Regions from separate parts of the Sporosarcina sp. P7 genome, predicted to be linked through region 2. Evidence: riboswitches for the same ligand, from Rfam matches in the RefSeq annotation. Region 2 holds a riboswitch; each other region holds the start of a gene.
What was found. Region 2 has a riboswitch for S-adenosylmethionine ahead of metA (homoserine O-acetyltransferase MetA). Riboswitches for the same ligand answer to the same signal wherever they lie in the genome.
Positions count from the first base shown of each region.

Region 1 (5,749 bases), on a different contig from region 2:
TTAGCGTTGTTTGTCTAAAGATATCATTATCCATAACTAATTCAATCGTATGTCATTTTAGAATTCAGCTTCTTTTTCAATGGGTGATTGTAACATCCTGTTACTCAATAAGTGAAAAATCTACACTTCCTACACCAACATTAACCTTCAAATGAATGGTAGTATCCGAATGATCGTATGCTTCATTTACATAGATGTCTTTGCCCTTAGATAGTAAGCCCTTCGTTCCCACGCTACCAATACCCTTTGAAACGGATATTTTAACACCAGTCCCTTTAGGTAGATAAATTTTTGCATCGCCCACTCCCAAGTTGATATCCGCGTCAAAACCATCCTTCCATTCGCCATCTAGATTGATTAGGGTATCACCAACGCCAGCATCAATTGCTAAATGATTAAGTGGAATTCCTGCCAATCTCAGTTCTGAATCGGATACACCCATTTCAACATCAAGATTCACAGGTATTTCATTTGTCAGTTGAAGATTCCAATCATTTCGTTGCTTCCGCAAAGCTGAAAAACCTTTCATTTTCTGCTGAATCTCCACATACCCTACATCTCTTTTATTCTTATACGTAACGGACGGGTACCATTTTTTCACACTCGTATCAATGTCCCCATCCACCCATCCCGTGGCTCCTCCCTCAATTAGAAGTTTACCTGCACCAAAACGTATAGCAACATCCAGTGACTTCGCATTGTCCTTTTCAATGGATAGTGCACCAGAAACCCTGTCCGTTTTCATCCAGTCATATACCCAAAAGCTAACTACACCTAATAGTACTACTCCCGCAATTATTAACAGTGTTTTCCGCATATTCACACCCCTTTACTCTATCATAAGCGAAACTTGATAAAATTGAGTCCATCAGATGACTGAACTGTGCATCAGTCTAAGGTCTGAGCGGTACAGTATATGGAGATCTATTGATGATTATTTCATTTGACAACAAAAAAATTTACACCGTGACGCCCCAGACTAAGCAATTATGGACAGCTATAGTTAAACATTGCCTGGCCTTTTATTAAACTACCATTCCAAACAAAAAGGACGAGCGTTCTATGAATACGCTCGTCCTTCTTACCATTAGGGTTATTTACTCCAGTGCTCAGCAATAAATTCATTGCGTCCTGAACGTGCACGGTTGTCCTTGTAATGTTCTTGTTCTTTTATATAATAATCTTGATGGTATTCTTCTGCCCGATAGAATGTTTCTGCGGGGCGGATGGTTGTAACGATAGGTTTTGTGAAAATACCACTTGCAGCTAGGTCAGCTTTCGATTTTTCGGCAGCTTCCCGTTGCGTATCTGTGTAATAAAAAATAGCGGTTGTGTAAGATGAGCCCCGGTCGTGAAATTGACCTTCTGCATCTGTCGGATCGATTTGTTGCCAGAATACTTCAAGCAACTTCTCATATGGGAATAAGGCAGGATCAAATGTGATTTCAACGACTTCCGTATGACCGGATGTACCTTTTTTCACGTCTTCATACGTTGGATTATCCAGATGTCCGCCCATATATCCTGACACGATGTCTTGGACACCTGGCCATTCTTTAAACGGTTTCACCATGCACCAGAAACATCCTCCAGCAAATGCAGCCTTTTCAATATTCTTTTCAACCATTGACAACATCTCCTTTTTTATGAATGCACGTGCCCAAATCCACTTGTCTAGTAGAGGCGTACACAGCCTGTTTGTGTTATAAAAGTCCTTCTTATACTATATCATTCACCGCCTACCTAGCGGTAATTTCACGAGGTTACTAGTAAAGCTTTTTCCTGCATCTTTCTACTTTCTTCTTCCGGTATACGAATGAATTTTACGATAATTGCACTCACTAGGTAGAGGGCACTGAAGATCCACACGACCCCTTCCGCTCCAACGAGCCCGATAAACGTTAAAGCGATCGCTGGTGCTACGAATGTTGATAAACCCGCAGAAAAATTCAACACGGACATTGCCGCGCCTTTATCTTCACCTGCAACGGAAGGTACCAGTGCACCAATTGGAACATAGCCCGCTACTAAACCACCCCAAACGAATCCGACAATGCTTGTCATAACAATGCTACCATTTGTAATCACCGGTATATAGAACAGAAGTGGCGTGAATATTGCACATCCAACTCCACCAAACCAAATGATCGTGTTTTTCCAACCGAATTTGTCTCCAATGAAGCCGAACACTAAATTAAAGATAATATTTCCTAAGAAGAATGTTCCCCATAATTGCAGCCAAGCAGTTGTTTCAATACCGTGTTGTGCCATATGCATGGGTAGGAATACCGGGAATCCATAAACACTTAAACTATTGATAACGCGGACAACCCCGCCCGCAGCAACTCTCGGGTTTGATTTCAAAATGGTAATACCTTTCAATAATTCTTTGACTGCTTCTTTTTTGTTCGCTAGTTTCTTCTTTTCAAACTTGTCTTTATTGATAATTAAAGCTAAAACCGCACCAAGACTAACCCAGAAAATGGATGTCCACATTGTATTGATGTAACCGAGATATTGGATCGCCACACTTGAATACCACGCACCAAGTACCATCATTCCCGCACAAAATACAAACCAGAACCAACCAACGGCAGAACTCAATTTATTTTGCGGTGTCTTATAAATGACCCATGTCAAGAAAGAATAAGCAAATAACGGATAACCAAAACCTTTTATGAAATAAGTTAAAAGCATGATCGGGTAATTCATCGTAGAAAAGCCATATGTAATAAACCCTGCCGTACCGATAATATAGACGGCTAATCCGATGGCCATTGTACGTTTCGGGCCAAAAACATCAACACAGACACCTGAGAACCAAGATGACAGTGCGATCGAGATTCCATACACTGTGAATATTGCAGCTGATTGCTGAATCGTTAATCCGCTTTCAATTAAGAATGGGCTTAACCAACCGGCTTCAATTCCATCTCCCATCATAAACAACATCACACCAAAAAAGCCCCAACCTAAGTTTTTCGTGATTCCAATTCTCTCCAACACATCAGTGCCCTCCATTCATATCAGTTTTGTAATGTCTTTACAAAACAAAAAAACTTTCTGTGAAAAACAGAAAGAGTCGTTGGTATTCATCGCTAGCGCAATATAAATATACATTCCTCTTTCTATCTCTCAAGCTACGCTTGCTGGATTTGGCACAATTATGTTGCCGAAGTTTCATAGGGCCAGTCCCTCAACTTCTCTCGATAGAAAAATAATATGAAATTAGTAGAATATAATAAAAACAGACCTAATGAACTCACTGTACATAATAATCAATTTTAAGTCAACCAGTTATTGAAACTTTCTAAATATACTGCCATAGTATGATATACTAATTAGCAAAATCATTTGTTTATATCAACTTCATAAGTGAGCATTTTTCACTAAAATTGGAATAACGCGGATCCATACTTTAGGAAGACGCATTCCTTTACAATCAACGCAATTTCCAGAATGTAAATAACTACTTTATTTAGAAACTTCAGCGATGTCAGGATTCCATATTATATTACAAAATTATTCTAGTAGAAAGGACTTGTATAATGCAATCATATATTGATGTAGAAAATGGTATCGTCCCCTCGGTTTGTTCTCTGGATTGTCCAGACCAGTGTGGACTGTTGATTCATAAAGAAGATGGTAAAATCATTAAAATTGAAGGTGATCCCGAACATCCAATCACAAAAGGAAGTATTTGCAACAAAGTTCGGCATATGGCTGAACGGATTTACGATCAAAATCGGATTACTACTCCTTTGAAACGAATCGGGGAAAAAGGCGATGGGCAATTCGTTCCAATCAGTTGGCAAGAAGCCATTACAACTATTACAAATCAATGGAAAAAATTAATTTCTGAAGAAGGCCCAGAATCAATTCTTCCCTACAGTTTCTATGCAAATATGGGGAAACTTAGTTCTAAGGGGATGGATCGCCGTTTCTTCAACCGTCTGGGTTCGAGTCAACTGGATCGAACCATTTGTTCAGTCGCTGGTGAAGCCGGCTACAATTACACAATGGGTGGGCGTTATGGAACAGATCCAGAAGAGATGAAGGATACGAAATTATTTATTTTTTGGGGCATCAACGCCGTCAGTACGAATATGCACCAAATTATGATTGCGCAAAAGGCGAAGAAGAGCGGCGCGAAAGTTATCGTCATTGACGTCCATAAAAACCAAACTGGGCGCATGGCTGACTGGTTCATTCCCATTCTTCCGGGAACTGACGGAGCGCTTGCACTCGGAATTATGCATATTCTTTATAAAGAAAAGCTAGTTAATCAAGCATTTTTGGAGCAATATACAATCGGCCATGAAGCGCTCGGCGAACATGTAAAATACTATGATCCCCAAATGGTTTCCACCATTACGGGTGTGCCAGAGGAAGATATCTATGAGTTGGCGCGGATGTATGGGACCGTCTCCCCTTCCATGATTCGCATCGGCAATGGGTTACAACATCATGATAATGGCGGCATGATAGTCCGGACTATCACTTGCTTGCCTGCATTGACAGGGCAGTGGGAATTAAAGGGCGGAGGGGCGGTTAAATCAAATTCGGACTATTTGACACATAATATCGCCGCACTGGAACGTCCGGAACTTCAGAAAAAGCCAACGCGTAAATTCAATATGAATTTATTGGGACAAGTATTACTGGAGGAACAACAGCCGGTTCGCTCTTTGTATGTCTATAATAGCAACCCAGCTGTTGTCGCACCGGATGCCAATAAAGTACAGGAAGGCTTGGCACGTAAGGACTTGTTTACAGTGGTTCATGATTTGTTCTTGACGGACACTGCGTTGTTTGCCGATATTGTTCTACCGGCGACATCCGCATTTGAAAACACCGACTTCTATACGTCTTTCTGGCATCACTATATTCATTTGCAAGAACCAGTTATTGAGACCTACGGGGAGAGTAAATCCAACCCTGACGTTTTTAGATTATTAGCGCAAGCTATGGGCTTTGACGAGCAACCTTTCCTAGATGATGACGCTGAAATGATCAATCAAGCGTTAAGCGATTTGTCCAACCCTCATTTATCCGAAGTGTCGTATGCCGCATTAAAGGATAAACGCTATATGAAAGCGAGCGATACACGCAATCCATTGAACCATTTAAAAACACCAAGCGGAAAAATCGAATTGTATTCAGAACAAATGAAATCGGCAGGATTACCAGCTCTTCCTACGTATATTCCGATTATTCAAGATTCCGATTATCCGTTACTGTATATACCTGCAATTAACCATAATTTTATGAATACCATTTTTTCGAACAATGAAAAACATATTAAACTTGAAAAAGAACCTAAATTGTTTATGAATTTGCACGACGCGAAAGAGCGAGGAATCGAGGACAAAACGACCGTTCGTATTTGGAATGAGCGCGGGGAATGTGAATTTATTGTCTCTGTCGGCGAACAAGTACTTCCGGGAGTTGTTGTCAGTCAAGGGATTTGGGGAAATATTTCAGACCAAAAACACCTTGTGAACGCCTTAACACCAGATCGAATTGCCGACATGGGCGGTGGAGCCACGTTTTTCTCGGGGCGTGTTGAAGTCGAGAGTTTATGACTAGACAAAACGGATCTCAATTCCTAGGGCATTATTATGAGCCTTTTTACTATATTCAAAATTTACGTCAGACAATCTAGCATGCTAAAATATATTGAATTCAATTTCAAAGAGGAAGTGTGAAACTCAAGAGAAGTCCGATATTGGCTATACAATCATCACGT
Region 1 is NZ_PDZF01000006.1:111,309-117,057, forward strand. It holds gene CSV60_RS07900 (toast rack family protein) at 101-817, opposite strand; gene msrA (peptide-methionine (S)-S-oxide reductase MsrA) at 1,094-1,627, opposite strand; gene CSV60_RS07910 (MFS transporter) at 1,756-3,006, opposite strand; SAM riboswitch class I at 3,126-3,216, opposite strand; gene CSV60_RS07915 (molybdopterin oxidoreductase family protein) at 3,549-5,585, shown strand.
Region 1: linked by a shared signal. The riboswitch ahead of CSV60_RS07910 (MFS transporter) and the one ahead of metA (homoserine O-acetyltransferase MetA) in region 2 are both predicted to bind S-adenosylmethionine.

Region 2 (5,749 bases):
TATTCCAGGTTACCAAAAGGAAGCGTGGGTTAAAGGGTTGAAGAAACTAGGGATTGATGATGAAGCATTTGGTAGGGAATTAGCTGATGTATTTCCAAGAGAGCGTAAGAATCATCCGTATATATATGAAGAGACGTTTGAAGTGTTAGATAAATTGAAGGACAACTATCAGTTAATCCTTTTGACAAACGGTTCACCAAGTTTACAACAGATTAAACTGACGATCTCACCCGAGATACCTGATTACTTTGATCATATTATCGTTTCTGGTGCATTTGGTAAAGGAAAGCCTGATGCTTCTATATTCAAGCATGTTCTTGAGTTAAGTGGGGTTCAAGCAGATGAAGCGTTGATGATTGGTGATAACTTGATGACGGACATTTTGGGTTCAAGTCGTGTCGGTATGCGTAATGTATGGATTAATCGTGAAAATAAGTTACCGAATGAAGAAGTGAAACCAACGTATGAAATTGATAATTTACATGGTCTTTTTCCTATACTGGCCACATTAGAAAACCGATGAGTTGATCTCATCGGTTTTGATCCTTGTCCACTCATGTTTCACTGTTTGTACAGCAAGGAGGTATATCATGCTGGAATATATCATGGTGTTTTTGGGAGCGGCCATTCCATGGATCGAAATTATGATTGTCGTTCCGTTAGGTATTATTCGGGGTCTATCGCCTATATGGGTGATAGTTCTTTCATTTGCTGGCAATATGGCAACAGTTCTTCTATTGATTGTTGGTTTCCAAAATATTAAAGAATGGATAGCACGTAGAAAGCGAAAGAAGGGGAATAGCGGGTCGAAACGCCAACGACGTGCAGAAAAAATTATGAATACATACGGATTGCCGGTTTTAGCACTTGCTGGTCCAATATTGATTGGAACCCATATCGCGGCCTTTATCGGCCTCGTATTAGGCGCCAAGAAAGTGAATACGGCAATTTGGTCGGCGGTCAGTATTGCGCTATGGTGTGTAGTGTTCGGAATGCTAACGGTTATGGGATTTGATTTTTTTGTCGATCGTACATAAAAAAATCCAGCTGGAATTTACTTCTCAGCTGGATTTTCATATTTTTATAAATCGATTGCTTTTGCATCGTTTATATTTTGAACTTCTTTGATACGTTTGATAGAAGCTGACTCGACGTGGTTGTCAACAGCTAACATCATAATAGCATATCCGCCTTCAGTGGAACGTCCTACTTGCATCGCTGCAATATTGATATTCTCTTCTGCTAGAAGTGTACCTACGCGACCGATTGCACCAGGCTGGTCCATGTGTCGGATAAATAGTAAGTGACCGCTTGGAATCACATCTACTACATAATCGTCCACTTTTACAATGCGTGCTCCAAGGCCGTTTAGAAGTGTACCTGCAACTTTGCGAATACCTTTTTCAGTAACGATTTCTACTGAGATTAAGTTCAAGAAGCCTTTACCAGTAGTTGTTTTTTGCTCATTCACTTTGATGCCATAACGATCAGCCAATAACTTCGCGTTTACATCATTAACTGTTTCTCCGAGATTACGCTTCAAAATACCTTTGACTGTGTTACGTGTTAATGCGCGCACATCGTAGTTTGCCAATTCACCAGCATATTGAATATTGATTTCATGGATAACCGAGTTCTGAATTTGGGATAAGAACATACCCAACTTCTCTGTAAGATCGAAGAATGGTTCGATTTTTGCCAATACATCACGGGAAACAGATGGCAAGTTTACTGGGTTACGAACCGAACCAATTGTCAAGAAGTTTACTACGTCACGGCTTACGTCAACTGCAACCGATTCTTGTGCTTCGAATGTACTTGCACCCAAGTGTGGAGTTGCTATTACTTCAGGTAATGTCAATAATTTGTGGTCAAGGAATGGTTCTTCTTCGAACACATCCAGTGCCGCGCCCGCCACTTTACCAGCAACAATTGCATCGTATAAAGCATCTTCATCAATAATTCCACCGCGTGCACAGTTGATAATTTGTACGCCGTCTTTCATTTTCTCGAATGCTTCTTTGTTGATCATTCTACGTGTTTCTTTAAGTAAAGGCGTATGAACTGTAATGAAATCAGCTACTTCAAGCACTTCATCTACAGTTCCAATTTCTATGCCCAATTTTTTCGCGATGTCTTCCGTTAAGTAGGGGTCATACGCCACTACATTCATACGTTGTCCTCTTGCACGTCTTGCAACTTCAGCCCCGATGCGGCCGAGTCCAATAATTCCCAAAGTTTTGTCTTTCAATTCCACGCCAAGGAATGATTTTCTATCCCATTTATTGTTTTTCAACGAGTTGAAAGCTTGAGGGATTTTGCGTGCCATGGACATCATCATTGCAACTGTGTGCTCGGCTGCAGAGTTTGTATTGCCATCCGGCGCATTCACAACGATAATTCCTTTTTCGGTAGCTGCGTCCAAATCGATATTATCGACTCCTACACCTGCACGACCAATGATCTTTAATTGATCAGCTGCTTCCAACAATTCTTTTGTAACTGTTGTCTGACTGCGTACTAGTAATGCATCGAAATCTTTAATACGTTCTTTCAGCTGATCTGGTGTCAGGTCCGTCTCCATTACTATTTCAAAACCTTCTGCCTGTCGTAATGGGAAAATTCCGTCTTCGCTAAGTGGATCACTAATAAGTATTTTAAAAGCCATGATATTCATTCTCTCCTTCAATTGTTTGTAGTGGATTTTTTTGTTGGAAAAGCTAAGTATAATTGATCGTCTATGTAAGTTGCGCGCTACCCCCCTTATAGGTAAAATAAAAAAGCCTTTCATCCCTTACATATAAGTAAGGGGCGAAAAGCTCAATAAACTAACGCGGTACCACCCTTGTTTTGCTGCAATTGCAGCCTTCATTCAGCATGCGTAACGTGCATGTGACGGATCAGCCTACTAAAATGTTCAGCGAATCAATTCGGAAGTGCCCCCAACCTCGGAATTTGCTAACTTTCACCACTGTGTCAGCTCTCTGGAAAATTCTTTTCAGGAAGGTATGTCTTCGTCAAAATTGTTTAGCAACTATTAATTTAGAATTAATCATAACACGTCAAAAACTATTGTCAATTGCTTTTCCAGAAAAAACGAAAAACTGTTAAACGCGAACGGTATTATTGAATTATTTGTGAACGTTCGTGTTTTGGGAGTTAATTATAAAAAAACATCTTGAATTTAACCAAGTGAAAGGAAATAGCATAAGTCGTCTGAAAGGAAGAAATGCAGGTATAAGTGTTATAGTGTGCGTATACTATTCATTTAGAGGAGTGTTGGAAATTGAAAAAGTTAGAATCTCTTGAGCAATTTGAGCAACTTAAACAAGAGGAAAAGGTGATTTTCTTATTCACTGCAGATTGCAGAGTAATTGAACCATTCTTGCCGACATTGGAAACAGAATTTGCAGAGTATGAATTTGTTACAATTGATCGTGATGAATTTATAGATTTATGCAGTCAGTTGGATATATTCGGTATTCCTAGCTTCGTAGCATTCAGCAAAGGAACGGAGACAGGTCGTTTTGTCAGTAAGAATCGTAAAACTAAGGAAGAGATCGAAGAGTTTATTAATAGCTTAACGTAATGAAATGGTTGCCAGCGGGAAGATATGTGGCAATTAAACAAAAGGACTGAAGACAACTGCAGAAGTTGTTTTCGGTCCTTTTTATATAAGAAAATTAGCTACAAGAAGCTTTTATGTCGTGTATTACGTGAAATCTTTTAGTTGTTCCATAAGGATTTTAGCGCCTTGTGGACTGATATATATTCCGTTTGACAATAGTTTGTTTTCATCCATCACATCACCCGTGATAAAACATGCCCTGTTGATCTGATATTTTCTCAAAATGATTCTATCGTATTCTACGAAAATTTCAATCGGGTCGCCCTTATCGATCGACAAAGAATTTCGAAGTTCTTTTGGAATAACAATTCTACCGAGATGATCCACTTTACGAACAATACCTAAAGACTTCATAAGCTCCTCCTCGAAGAAAAGTAGTGGGTAATTTCTATTATACACCAAAACATATCATCTACAATTTACAAAACTTAAATGCGCAGAACAATTTGATAATTCTGCTATACAATTAATTTATTAATGCTATAATAGTCAGTAATTAAATATTTCTTATCAAGAGAAGCTGAGGGATTTGGCCTGATGAAGCTTCAGCAACCTCTGTACATACAGGAAGGTGCTACCTCCAACAAGATTGTTGTCTTGAGAGATAAGAACGGTGAACGGTCAACCCTCCTTTTCTTATCTAAGAGAAATGAGGGTTTTTTTGTATAGAAATTGTAATAAATGAAAGTCAAGGGGGAAATAGAATGCCGATTAATATACCAAAACATTTACCTGCAGTAGAATTATTGAAAGAAGAAAAAATCTTTATAATGGATGAAGAACGTGCGACAACACAGGATATCCGCCCAATCAATATTTTAATTTTGAACTTGATGCCTGAAAAAGAGAAGACGGAGTTACAATTGCTCCGATTACTTGGTAATACACCTTTACAAGTGAATGTCACATTTCTTAATACAGCTAGCTATGTTTCGAAAAACGTCAGTCAGAATCATTTAGAAACGTTCTATACCACTTTTGAACATGTGAAAAATCGCCGTTTTGATGGCATGATTATCACGGGTGCTCCAATCGAACTTCTACAATTTGAAGATGTAGTCTATTGGAGGGAGTTGGAAGAAATCATGGAATGGACAAAAACGAATGTTACATCTGTCCTCCATATTTGCTGGGGTGCTCAAGCGGCTCTTTATCATCACTACGGAATTGAAAAGTTCGAGTTGCCAAAGAAATGTTTTGGAGTATTCTCACATGATATTACCGATCCGACAGTAAACTTGGCACGTGGATTCAATGATGTATATGTAGCGCCACACTCACGCCATACCGGAGTTTCATTAGAAGAGATAAAGAATCATCCCGATTTGACTCTACTTTCTGCTTCTGAAGAGGCTGGTGCATTCATTGTGATCTCAAATGATGCAAAACATATTATGGTAACTGGACATTTAGAGTATGATGCACACACATTAGGAGATGAATATGCCCGCGATTTAGAAAAAGGTGCGGACATTGATATGCCTGTAAATTATTATCCGAACGATGATCCATCCAAAGAACCTATAAATACTTGGCGTTCCCACACGCATTTATTATTCTCCAATTGGCTCAATTACTATGTCTACCAGAAAACTCCTTATAACTGGAATTAAAGTAATTAGTGTATAAACTTCTATAGTTTGCACATACTCCGACTACTGGAGGTGTATGCAGTGAACATAGATGAATTTTGGCAATTATCCTTTTGGGAAATGACTATGCGAACGGTGATCTCATTTGTTGTGCTGTTGATTTTGGCGCGTTTTATGGGGAAAAAACAAGTGTCCCAATTGACTTTCTTTCATTATGTGACAGGTATAACAATCGGTTCAATTGCGGCAAATTTGGCGGGAGAGTCTGAAACGCCATTCTTGAACGGCTTATATGGAATGGTTTTGTGGGCAACGTTGACAATTGTTGCTAATTTTTTATCATTCAAATCCATTAAACTCCGCGTATTACTCGATGATAAACCGATGATTGTCATTCAAAATGGAAAGATTTTGGAAGGTTCCATGCGTAAATTACGGTTGAGTTTCAATGATATAAATATGATGCTACGGGAGCAGTCGGTATTTTCGATGAAAGATGTCAATTACGCGATATTCGAAACGAATGGTA
Region 2 is NZ_PDZF01000008.1:64,677-70,425, forward strand. It holds gene CSV60_RS09425 (HAD family hydrolase) at 1-523, shown strand, start outside; gene CSV60_RS09430 (small multi-drug export protein) at 591-1,037, shown strand; gene serA (phosphoglycerate dehydrogenase) at 1,082-2,668, opposite strand; gene CSV60_RS09440 (thioredoxin family protein) at 3,287-3,589, shown strand; gene CSV60_RS09445 (AbrB/MazE/SpoVT family DNA-binding domain-containing protein) at 3,713-3,982, opposite strand; SAM riboswitch class I at 4,133-4,239, shown strand; gene metA (homoserine O-acetyltransferase MetA) at 4,333-5,241, shown strand; gene CSV60_RS09455 (YetF domain-containing protein) at 5,308-5,749, shown strand, end outside.

Region 3 (5,749 bases), on a different contig from region 2:
AGAAACGGAGCAAACGATCGTCTACTCCACGACGATTACGTTCTTCTAATGGGATATCCATATGCGTCTGTGTAGTCGGATACGTAATGAAGCTTTCCACACCGCCCAAACTCTCGGCGAATGAAATTAAGTTCATATTTTCAAGGAATGGCCCGACCCACTCACTATTTTGTACTCGGAATGATAACATACCACCGATTCCAGCGTAGAGCACGTCGGCAATAAGAGGTTCTTGTTCTAAATAAGAGACCATCATTTTCGCATTTGCATCATGCTGTTTCATGCGTAAATGCAAAGTTTTTAGACCGCGTACGACAAGCCATGAATCAAGAGGAGACAATGTAGCTCCAATCGCATTATGATTGGTAAATAGACGTTCGCATAAATCCTCACCTTTTGCCACGACTAGACCTGCAAGCACATCATTATGTCCACCGATATATTTCGTTGCGCTATGAATGACAATATCTGCGCCTTCCTCAATTGGCCGCTGGAAATAAGGTGTTAAAAACGTATTGTCGACAATTAGCAATAAATCATGTTTTTTAGCCAATTCCGCATACGTACTGATGGCTATGTTTTGCATTAATGGATTTGTAGGCGTTTCCAAGAAGATCGCTTTTGTACGATCAGTAATCGCTTGCTCGACTTCTGAAACATCATCGAACGATAAGTAACGCGTCTTAATATTATACGTCTCTTCATATTGATTAAACAGGCGATAGGTACCGCCATATAAGTCTTCAGGCGCCAATAGTTCCGAACCTGTTTTAAATAAAGATAAAATAAGTTGAATGGCTGCCATTCCAGAACTACATGCAAATCCTTGGTCACCTGATTCTAGGTTTGCAATTCCATCCTCTAGGATAGAACGCGTAGGGTTTTTTGTTCGTGTGTAATCATATCCCGTGGACTTGCCTAGACCTTCATGGTGGTACGCTGTAGACAAGTATATCGGTGTATTGACTGCTCCGGTTTTCTCATCACTGTGGTTTCCAAGTTGTACTAATCTAGTTTCTAATCCGTTGTTTGTCATGAATATTCATCCCCCCCGGCAAAATAAAAAAGAACCTCTTCTTTTCGAATAGGCCCTCGAACATACAAGTGTATACAGTATTCTCATCTTCAAGGTGGTTGTCACCCTTGGAATTAGCACCGTGCCTGTGGCTGGTTGCTGAGACATCGCTGGGCCTATCCCTCCGTCTCTCTCGATAAGAATATTCATAATATAGGAAAAACTGTTGACGAATTTATTCTATCATGCAGATATACTAGATGCAAGTTTCCTTTTAACATCAGTTATTGATTTTTTTGTTTCAGTAAAAGATTTGTTATACTGATAGATACTATTCATAATGGAAAGGAGATTTTCATTTTGGCTTGGGGCTATGTCGCATTGGCGGCTGTTATAGAGATCTTCTGGGTAGTCGGTCTTCGTTATTCTGAAACTGTAATGCAATGGACCGGAACGGTTATGGCGATTGTATTGAGTTTTTATTTCATTATAAAAGCATGTGAAAGATTACCTTCCGGCACGGTATACGCTGTTTTTACCGGATCTGGTGCCGCTGCAATCCTTTTAGTGGATATATTCTTCTTTCAAGCAGGTTTTACGTGGGTTACGCTGACCTTCATCGGATTCATCGTCATTGGGGTAGTCGGCATTAAGCTGACAACAGATGAAAAAGCCGATGCAGAAGGAGGTGGCTGACAGTGGCTTGGGTATACTTAATGATTGCCAGTCTCGGTGAGATTTTCGGTGTGGTGAGTATTAATTATTATTTACAGAAGCGTTCAATTAAAAGACTGTTACTCATTGTGGGGATTTTTGGTTTTGGTTTTGTTTTCCTGTCTCTTGCTATGCGCGAAATACAGATGAGTACAGCGTATGCGGTATGGACAGGGTTAGGAGCGGCAGGAGCCGTATTAATGGGGATTTTGATATTCAAAGAATCTGCTAGCATCAAACGTCTCTTCTTTTTATCGCTCATCATTTTCGGTGCTGTAGGCTTGAAGTTGTTCGGATGAAAGGGGAGTGGCGTAACTGATTTATTGGACAAATTTTGATTTTAATGAATGGACTGTAACAATAGCCGCTACAAAACAGGGACTGTGCTATGCCGGACTAGCTGAAGATAGTGTAGAACGTATGAAGGACTGGTCGTACCGGTTTGATACAGTTGACTTAATAGAAGATGAAACAGAGCTCGGAGTCTATATAAGCAAGATGAAGGAGTACTTATCGGGTACAACGAAAGATTTTTCAGCGATTCCACTTGATTTAAAAGGAACATCGTTTCAACTGCAAGTATGGGAAGCACTACAACGAATACCGTATGGTGAAACTATGACATATTCAGAAGTTGCGGTACAGATTGGGAAATTGTCATCTGTTCGTGCTGTAGCATCTGCAATAGGTAAGAATCCTGTGATGGTTGTGGTGCCTTGTCACCGTGTTATTGCGAAAGATGGCAGTTTGTCAGGCTATCGTGACGGGAGAAACCAAAAAGCGAAGCTGATTTTGCTTGAAAGTACTCACACGAAGATAAATGAATAACAGTATGAAAAAAGAGCCATAAGGCTCTTTTTTATTGTTGCTATTTATGATGGCTGTCGCAAGATATTTGCAGACAACTTACGTTTATCTGTGGACATCTTCATTATAAAACCAACAACAATGATGATTGCAATGAGTAGCCAGATATTGAAAATTCCATGAATAATTGCCATTCCCAAGAAACCTGCAGTCAGCAGATAATAACTTAGAGGGAAGAGGACGCGTCGTATGAGTAGCCCTTCCTTGCCTATCAGACCAACTGTAGCCGAAGCAGCCACGACGTTATGCACACAAATCATGTTTCCGGCAGCGCCGCCGACTGCCTGCATCGCTACAACAATGCCTGCTTGAGCAGTATCAAGACCGATATTGCCTGCTGCGCCAAATTGGAACAGTGAAAACATCATGTTGCTAAAGGTGTTACTGCCGGCAATGAATGCGCCGAGCGCACCGACAATTGGTGCAACAATTGGCCAAAACTCTCCGCTTACGACGGAAACGCTTTCAGCTAAAATTAGCGGCATGTTTTCACCGACCAAAGATGCGCTATCTGCAGCCACTTTTCCGGCTGCCAATGAAGTATTCAAAAATATTTTAATCATTGGTACAGCAAATATTAATGCAACTCCTGCAGTAACAGCTGTGTGGAATGAATTCTTCCAAGCAAGTACGTACTCAGAAGGTTTCATACGATACAATAAATAACCGAACAATGAAGCAACAATAAAGAAGAAACCGGGCAGGAATAATGGTGTAGTTGCCGTTGTGATAGCCGAACCGAATATATTCTCAAATTTGAGTGTGACAGCGGAATGTTTAAGTAAAGCAGTGAAGGGTTCAAGCGTTCTTGAAAGTACAAGCAAACTTGCTAGCACTAAATATGGCATCCATGCCTTCAACATCGAAATTCTACGGCTTTCATCCAGCGGTTTGGGCACTTCGTGATTCAGCTTGCCGAACCAATCTTCCTCCCACTGTGTGCGCGGTGGGAAATCGAAAGTATCTTCTACTTTCGGCATGAATAAACCTTTTCTAGCAGCGGGGATCACAATGATTAATGAAATGAGTGCACCCAGCAAGGAAGGGAATTCTGGACCTAATGTAATTCCGATAATGAAGTAAGGAATAGTGAATGCTAGACCTGCAAACAACGCAAACTTCCACACTTTCAATCCTTCACGGAAGGACTTGGCAGGGCTGAAGAAGCGTGTCAGCAGGGCAGCCAGAAATAACGGAATCAAAGAACCAATTACGCCGTGAATTAGTACAGTATTCGTAGTAATTTGCAGTAGAAACTCGGGAAAACTCATGCCTACTTTTTCAAGTGCTGCCATCACAGCGGGCTGATCAGAAAGGCCTGTACTGACACCAATCTGAATAGGGGTTCCGATCGCTCCAAACGATACGGCTGTACTTTGAATTACTAATGACACCATAACAGCAGCAAGTGCAGGAAAACCGACTGCGACTAACAGGGGTGCCGCAACTGCAGCTGGTGTCCCAAATCCTGATGCACCTTCGATGAAGGAACCAAATAAAAAGGCGATAATAATCGCTTGGATACGACGGTCTGGTGAAATGGAAGTGAAACCGCTACGAATTGTGTGGATTGCTCCGCTTTCTTTTATTGTATTGAGCAAGAGTACGGCGCCAAAGACAATGAATATAACCTCTAAAGCGGTAATTAATCCATTGAACGCAGCACCTGCCACGATATTTGTCTTCGTTCCCCAAATGAATATAGCTATCAAAGCAGTAACGACGAGTGCAATAGGCATAGCCCTACTTGCGGGCCAATTCAATAAGACCAAAAATACGAAAATAGTAATAATGGGCAGTAAAGCAATAAGAGACAGTACAAGTAAATTCAAATAAATAACCTCCAGTGTCATTTTTTTGGAAACGTTTTCATTTAACTACTACTCATTAGGTCATCTGATGACCTAATGAGTTCTTTTTCTGATTATATAGACTGGCAAATTAAAAGACAAGAAGAATTTTGTGTTTTCTGATAGTGAATAACTTATTCGAATTTAGCACAGGGTGTATTTTTGGATTATAATGAATACAGCAGACAGGAGTGAAAGATCATGAACTATAAGCAAATCAAGCCTAAGAAAATATATGAGGAAGTAGCAGATGCTTTACTGGAAATGATTCGGAGCGGCGAGCTTAAGCCGGGAGATAAACTGGATTCCGTCCAGCAATTGGCAGAAAGCTTCAGTGTCGGAAGATCAGCCATTCGGGAAGCATTGACATCATTGCGTGCATTGGGGCTCATTGAAATGCGGCAAGGTGAAGGGACGTACGTCAATGAATTTTCATCTGAAGACTTGGCATTTCCATTGCAAAGCGCTATTTTGATGAATCAGCAAGACGTCGATCATTTACTAGGCGTGCGGAAGATACTAGAGGTAGGAGCAGTTACCAACGCGGCGCTAAATCGATCAGATGAAGACTTGGCGAAAATGGAAAAGGCTTTGCGCAGTATGAAAGAACATGCAGGTGATATTCTTCTTGGAGAAAAAGCGGATCTTGACTTCCACTTTGCGATTGCAGAAGCTACGGGCAACACGTTGCTCGTTACACTAATGAACCACGTGGCAAGCCTCATAGGAGAATCCATGAGGGAAACTCGGAGAATCTGCTTGTATACGGAAACAGCGACTGTTGATCGATTATATGAAGAGCATGAAGCGATTTTTCTAGCGATTAAAAAACAGCAGCCGGATCTCGCAGCAATTCATATGCAAGGACATTTGGTCAACGTAGAAAATGTATTGTCTAATTATTTGAAGTCAATCAAAATATGAAATCACCCGTCTTGTTACGGGTGATTTTTAAATTATTTGTCATAAATATCTGTTAAATCAATAAGCTTTATAGTATGCTAGGAAATAACTTAAAGTCATCTGATGACCTGTTGACCTTATGAAATCTATCTTGAAGAGGTGAATGACTATGAAAGTTAGCTTGTTTATCACATGCCTAGTGGACATGTTCTATGCAGACGCTGGTAAAGATATGGTAGAAGTGCTCGAAAGACAAGGCTGTGAATTGTCGTTTCCAAAAGGACAAGTATGTTGCGGACAACCTGCTTATAACAGTGGCTATGTAGAAAATTCAAAATCAGCGATGAAAAATATGATTAAGACATTTGAAAATGCAGAGTATGTAGTTACTCCATCCGGA
Region 3 is NZ_PDZF01000006.1:13,217-18,965, reverse strand. It holds gene CSV60_RS07425 (methionine biosynthesis PLP-dependent protein) at 1-1,036, opposite strand, end outside; SAM riboswitch class I at 1,117-1,218, opposite strand; gene CSV60_RS07420 (DMT family transporter) at 1,376-1,711, shown strand; gene CSV60_RS07415 (DMT family transporter) at 1,714-2,028, shown strand; gene CSV60_RS07410 (methylated-DNA--[protein]-cysteine S-methyltransferase) at 2,045-2,557, shown strand; gene CSV60_RS07405 (L-lactate permease) at 2,602-4,428, opposite strand; gene CSV60_RS07400 (FadR/GntR family transcriptional regulator) at 4,648-5,370, shown strand; gene CSV60_RS07395 ((Fe-S)-binding protein) at 5,519-5,749, shown strand, end outside.
Region 3: linked by a shared signal. The riboswitch ahead of CSV60_RS07425 (methionine biosynthesis PLP-dependent protein) and the one ahead of metA (homoserine O-acetyltransferase MetA) in region 2 are both predicted to bind S-adenosylmethionine.